2 linked regions of the Bremerella alba genome follow. The protein of the gene in region 2 binds, or shares a complex with, the protein of the main gene of each other region. Links are inferred from orthologs where the notes say so. Each region holds a gene or a part of one and is shown on either strand. Other genes may lie near its edges.

Region 1 (3,196 bases), on a different replicon or contig from region 2:
GGATATTATCACTGTTCACGAGGAAGCAACTGGAATCGACACAGCCAAAGTCCTGCAAGAGATCAAGGATTTGGGTTGTGGGGCGGGGGTGACCATTAACCCCGATATCCCCGTCGAGCGAGTTCTTCCCTTTGTGGACACAGCCGACTTGATATTAATCATGAGTGTGAATGCAGGCTTTGGTGGCCAAGCGTTCAATCCTGTAGCGCTGGAAAAGCTTGAAGCTTTGCGAAAAGTCGGTCCTCCTGAGCTTCTGTTGGAAGTCGACGGAGGCGTGAACCTGGAAACGGTTCAGGCTTGCACCGAAGCCGGGGCTGATCTCCTGGTAATCGGGTCAGCGATTTTCAATCAATCGGATTACGGTGTAGCGATTGATCAACTCTATCGTTCCGCCCAAGTTTCGACCTAGTTGAGAACAGCTTAACCATGTTACGCATAGTGCTCGTCCGACCTGGGCAGACGGAATACGACTTTCAGGGTCGCATTCGTAGTCGTCTTGCCGTTCCTCTCACCGAAGAGGGGACACGCCAGGCATCGGAGATGGTTCAACAACTTCAGGCCTTGGCCGTCCAAGCCATTTACAGTGGCCCCTGTCAGGCATGTCAGCAGACTGCCGAGACCTTCGCCCATGTCCTGGGTAAGAAGATTAGGCATTTGGATTGTCTGGCGAACTTGAACGCCGGTCTTTGGCAAGGAAAGCTGATTACCGAGGTCAAGCAGAACCAGCCGACGGTCTACCGATTGTGGCAGGAAAACCCAGAGGCGGTCTGTCCCCCCCAAGGGGAGACCCTGGGCGAGGTGCGCTTGCGTGTCCAGAACGCACTAGACAAGATATGGAAAAAGCATCAAAAAGGTGACGGCAACGTGATTGTAGTCGCCCCAGAACCTCTGGCATCCATCATTCGCAGCGAGATCCTGCATACCGCCTTTGGCGATTTGTGGCAGGCCGAACGTCGATGTGGATGGTGGGAATTGATCCAGTATGAAAAAAACGCAGTCGTCTCCAAAGTCTAAGCCTGGCAAGAAGCAAGTGGCTGAAACGGGCGAAACTACTTCACCGACTACTCCCCTCGTCGAGGCATCGAACATGGCATCCGTCTCCTCGGAACTTGTTTCCCAAACCGAAGAATCTGGCAAGCCCAAGAAGCGTGGCGTGCCAGAAGGGCTGTGGCAACGCTGTCCCGGCTGTCAGGCCGTCATCTTCCGCAAGCAAGCCGAGCACCTGCTTGGCGTTTGTCCTGAGTGTGACTATCACTGGACGATTTCCGCTCAGCAGCGGATCGAACAGGTTCTCGATACCGGCACCTTCGAAGAGTGGGATACGAACCTCCATTCGCTCGATCCGTTGGAATTCAAGGACAAAAAGTCTTACGCCGACCGCCTGGTGGCCGAGCAGAAGCGAACCGGCCTGCGAGAAGCGGCGCTGACGGGCTGCGGGATGATTCGTGCGCGACGGGTCGCCATCGGTGTGACTGACAGTGCGTTCATTATGGGCAGCATGGGAAGCGTCGTTGGTGAAAAGCTGACCCGCCTCATCGAGCGAGCGACGGCTCAGGACTTGCCGTTGATCATCATCAGCGGTTCCGGAGGTGGTGCCCGGATGCACGAAGGCATTTTGTCGCTCATGCAGATGGCCAAGACCACCGCAGCCTTGGCTAAGTTCCACGAGACCGGCGGGCTGTTTATTTCCGTTTTGACCAATCCCACCATGGGTGGCGTGGCGGCCAGCTTCGCATCCTTAGGAGATTTGATCTTCGCTGAACCGAAAGCCCTGGTAGGCTTTGCCGGTCCGCGAACGATCAAAGCAACCATTCGCATCGATCTGCCGGAAGGGTTCCAGACCAGCGAGTTTTTGCTGGAGCATGGGTTTGTGGACCGGATCGTTCCGCGAAACAAGCTGAAGCTCGAAATCGCTCGGTCGATCGATTACTGCGGTAAATAGCCTCGGTTTGCCTTATACCCCAGCAACACGCTCGACGATGGATCGTCTTGTGCCACTTTGCATGCCAGCTTAAAGTGGGGGTTAGAGGCACCGGAACAGACAGGCTAAACCTACTCAAGCGACGTCGATTTTGGCGATTGATGCGCCAATTTTGTCGGACGAAATCCGTTCAGGGGCCTAAATTTGAAGTATCGTTTCAAGTTTGTTCCCTGATCGCGCGAGTCTCTTTTTCCGATGAGCCTGCTCAAGAAGTTTACGTCGCTGTTCTCTGGCCAGCCCAAGCTTGATATCGCCTCGCGATTCTCAATCTTGAGAGAAGCCGTCTCTGGGACGATGAGCGAGTTCTACAAGGTCCGCGAGCACTCGACCGGCCGAACCCTCGGGCTGAAGATTCTCGATCTGGAAAAGCAGCAGTTCTTCGATTCTCGCTTCCAAGGGCTGACGCGCCCCAAGGAAGGTGAAATTGCCATGTCTCTGACGCATCCGTGCATCGTACGGACGCTGGAACACGGCATGGTGACCTCTGGACAGCAGTACTTGCTTATGGAGTTTTTAGAGGGCAAAGGGCTCAATGCGCTGATTGTCGACCGCGATCCGATGCTGGAAGGGAAGCAGTTGGTGCTGTTGCGTCAAATGGCCGATGCGTTGGCTTGCGTTCACGAGTCTGGTTACATCCACCGCGACATCTGCCCCCGCAACTTCATCGCCTCTCCGGATTGCCGTTCGTGCAAACTCATCGACTTCGGGCTTACCTTGCCAGCTAAGCCACAGTTCATGGCCCCAGGCAATCGAACGGGAACTCCGAATTACATGGCCCCCGAGATTGTGCGGCGGCGCCCCACCGATCAGCGCGTTGATATCTTTTCGCTGGGTGTAACTGCATTTCGGCTTTTGGTTTACGAATTGCCATGGGTCAGCGTAGAAGGGACCGGCCGCGATGCCTTAAGCCACGATTCGGTCCCGCCAGGCAGCATTTTCGACCATCGCCCAAAGCTCAATCGCGAGTTAGGTGAGCTTGTCATGGCATGTATTGACCGTGATCCTCGTAACCGGCCGGAAACAACCCGGGATCTGCTCAATGCTCTGCAGAAAATCAAGCGACTAGACGCCTAGCCGGTTGGGCCCTTAGGCCCAGGGGCAAAAACCTAGATCCTTGATCCCCCTTCATTGTCGTGAATTGCTGTGGAAGTGGCCCAATAGGTGGGTGAGTTACGCCTTGACGCCCCTGCGGCCTCTGGTATCATGATGCGTTTC
Region 2 (3,254 bases):
CACAAACGTGGTGTCGATCTTCCCTTCCGCAAACGCAGAATGGTTGAGGACCTTCTTGTGGAAGTTGGCGGTGGTTGTAATTCCGTCGGTGCGGAGTTCATCGAGTGCCCGTAGCATGCAGCGAATCGCTTCCTCACGCGTGTTGCGATGCACGAGCAACTTGCCGATCATCGAATCGTAATGCGGAGGCACAACGTAGCCGCTGTAGACGTGCGAGTCGAAACGGACGCCGGGGCCGCCGGGGACGATCAACTGATTGATCTTACCTGGGCATGGCATGAAGTTTTTGTCGGCGTCTTCGGCATTGATTCGGCATTCGATCGCCGCGCCTTGCAGCTTGATGTCCTCTTGTTTCCAAGGGAGCGGTTCGCCACAGGCAACTCGGATTTGAGCTTGGATCAGGTCGATACCGGTGACCATCTCGGTGACGCAGTGCTCGACTTGAATTCGGGCGTTCACTTCGATGAAGTAGAAGTTCTCGTCCTTATCGACGATAAACTCGACAGTCCCGGCATTCTGGTAATCGGCTGCTTTGATCATCCGCACGGCGGCCGCGCAGATTTCGTCGCGTGTCTTCTGCGAGAGGTTCGGTGCGGGGCTTTCTTCAATCAGCTTCTGGTGCCGACGCTGAGTACTGCATTCACGCTCGTACAGGTGGACCGCATTGCCGTGATGGTCAGCGATTACCTGAACCTCGACGTGTCGCGGATGTTCGACGTATTTTTCGATGTACACGCCTGCGTTGCCGAATGCGGCTCCGGCTTCGGTTTGAGCCTGATTGAGGGCATTTTTCAGCACCAAATCATTGGCTGCCACACGCATGCCGCGGCCACCACCACCGGCGGTCGCTTTGATGAGAACCGGGAAGCCGATCTCGTGGGCGATCTTTAAGGCCTCGTCTTCGCCTTCGATCAGACCAGCCGAACCTGGCACGACCGGCACGTTTGCCTCGCGTGCCATGGTGCGAGCCGTATTTTTATCGCCCAGCTTTGACATCGCTTCGGGCGTGGGGCCGATGAAGTCGATGTTACAACTGCGACAGATGTCATTGAACTCGGCATTTTCTGCCAGGAAGCCATAGCCAGGGTGAATCGCTTCGACGTTGCCGACTTCAGCGGCGCTGATAACGCGATCGATCTTCAAGTAGCTTTGGGCACTCTTAGCGGGACCAACGCAATAAGCTTCGTCGGCCAGTTTCAAATAGGCAGCGTCACGGTCGGCTTCGCTGAAAATAGCGACCGTTTCAATGCCTAGTTCTTTACAGGCACGAATGATACGAAGGGCGATCTCGCCCCGGTTGGCGATCAGAATGCGGTTGTACATGACGTCTTGGTTCCTCGCTGCTTGGACGCGAGGCTAGATGAGGAACGAATTAGCCCTGTGGATCAACCATGAACATTGGCTGCCCGTATTCGACCGGTTCTTCGTCCTTGACGAGAACCTTGACGATCTTGCCGGACATTTCGGCTTTGATCTCGTTGAACACTTTCATCGCTTCGATGATGCAGACAACGGAATCATCCGAGATGTGATCGCCTACGCGGGCAAACGAATCGGCATCTGGCTTGGGCTTCGAGTAATAGGTACCCACCATCGGGCTCTTGATGGCAACCAGGTGAGAGTCAGCCGCTGGGGCCTCGCTACCACCTGAGGCTACTTGGCCTGGGGAACCCGCGGGTGCTTGCGCAACGGGCATCGGTGCGGCGTGCATCGGTGCCGGAGCGGCATAAATCGGAGGCTGACCACCTCGCTTGAGCGAGATTTTCTGGTCGCCTTCGCGAAGATCGAGTTCGCTCAGGTCGTGCTGCTTCATCAGTTCAACGAGCGAGCGAACCGTCTCGACGTTGAAAACTTTGCTAGAAGTCGATTTGGAATCGGACATTCGTTCTCTCCCACGGGATCATCCGCTAGGGGAATATGGTCGAATTGTATTTTGGCAAAGCTTTACAGCGTAAGGGATAACGGTAGGTGTCGTCCAGATGGGTACCCACCGGGAGAAGATTTGACAGGCATCTTCAGCATAAGGGACAATTAGCGCCCTTTGCGGGACAAATTGGGCCGGTTCACCCACCTGAACAGGCAATTTCCCTTTGACTCGGTCAGATTTTTACGTGAACACTACCTTCGTGAACGCTTGAATAGCCGATTACACCAAATTGATTGCCGGCCATGAGTGATTTTCAAGGTCCGACGCTCGAAGACCTGCAAGGGGAATGGGTTTGCGTCAACTTTGGCAACGATGGGCATAAAGTTCCTTTCTATGTTCCCTGGTTCAGAAAACCGCGGATCGAGTTTGAAGGCTACTGCTATAGGGCATTCGATGGCGATATTTGCCTGGAGCAAGGGCGTTTCGATATCCGACGGGGTGTCCAGTACTCGCTTCTCGATCAATTGATCGAGTATGGAGAGCACCACGGCAGAGAGCATCGCGGCATCGTTCGCTGGGTCGGCGATCAGCTAGAGCACCTGCAAGGGCATGTCGGTTACCCACGACCAGATGGGTTTCCCTATGGGAAAGGCTTTAGATGCCACTATGCCCTTTTGAGGCGAAAGCGGTAGTCCCGCCATCGCTCGGATGAATGATTGCTACCAGCCGTTTGAAAGATGAGTCTGTCATTCGGTTGTCGAAATCTTAAATTTGGCCGCCAAGCGTTTCGCCGTTTGCAGACGTTTTTCCGTAAGCTGGGATGTCTCGGCCGTTACTCGGCTAAGTAGTTCATCATCCGCGAGTTCCGGGGAACCAACCCCGAACGGAGGGTCGGGGGCATATTGAATCGCAAGTTCAATCCCTTTGGCGACTTCCTCTCCACGAAGTAAGGCAGCCACACGAAGAGCGCCATCAATCCCTGACGTGAGACCGGCCGCACTTACCAGATTGCCATCGATAACGACCCGCTCGTGGGAGGTCCGCGCGCCGAAATATTTCAGCAGATGGAGTGAAGCCCAATGTGTCGTCGCGGAACGCCCTTTGAGCAGTCCGGCTGCTCCACAGATTAACGAACCGGTGCAGACAGAGAATGTTATTTTCGCCTGGCGAGCTTGCTTGGTGATGAAGTTAAGTACGGTTTCATCTTCCATCAACTGCTCTTGCCCGGGACCCCCAGGCACCAAAAGCACATCCATCGGAGCCGCTTCCGAGAAGGAGGCGTCCGGTACGAGCTTAAGTCCTAGCTGATCTTGAACGACCGTTGGGGTTTTCCAAAGAAGTTGAATCGAACTATTGGGGAGGCGGGCAAGCACCGAAAAAGGCCCCG

What was found.
Region 1: the proteins of accB (region 2) and accD are in contact, whole or in part, in a solved structure (PDB 8UXZ), measured with the Escherichia coli proteins. The link is inferred for Bremerella alba from one-to-one orthologs.

Annotation. Positions count from the first base shown.
Region 1 is NZ_JABRWO010000004.1:53,639-56,834, reverse strand. What follows is about bases 141-3,014. They hold accD (acetyl-CoA carboxylase, carboxyltransferase subunit beta), read left to right. Parts: upstream 141-1,087; coding sequence 1,088-1,942; downstream 1,943-3,014. Other genes in these bases: HOV93_RS07930 (serine/threonine protein kinase), read left to right, coding at 2,177-3,014; HOV93_RS07940 (histidine phosphatase family protein), read left to right, coding at 427-1,014; rpe (ribulose-phosphate 3-epimerase), read left to right, coding at 141-409. In the rest of the region: more of rpe, read left to right, coding at 1-140; more of HOV93_RS07930, read left to right, coding at 3,015-3,055.
Region 2 is NZ_JABRWO010000008.1:292,833-296,086, forward strand. What follows is about bases 128-3,059. They hold accB (acetyl-CoA carboxylase biotin carboxyl carrier protein), read right to left. Parts: upstream 1,883-3,059; coding sequence 1,373-1,882; downstream 128-1,372. Other genes in these bases: accC (acetyl-CoA carboxylase biotin carboxylase subunit), read right to left, coding at 128-1,323; HOV93_RS25880 (hypothetical protein), read left to right, coding at 2,170-2,559; HOV93_RS15475 (DJ-1/PfpI family protein), read right to left, coding at 2,614-3,059. In the rest of the region: more of accC, read right to left, coding at 1-127; more of HOV93_RS15475, read right to left, coding at 3,060-3,254. UniProt on the Escherichia coli protein: This protein is a component of the acetyl coenzyme A carboxylase complex; first, biotin carboxylase catalyzes the carboxylation of the carrier protein and then the transcarboxylase transfers the carboxyl group to form malonyl-CoA.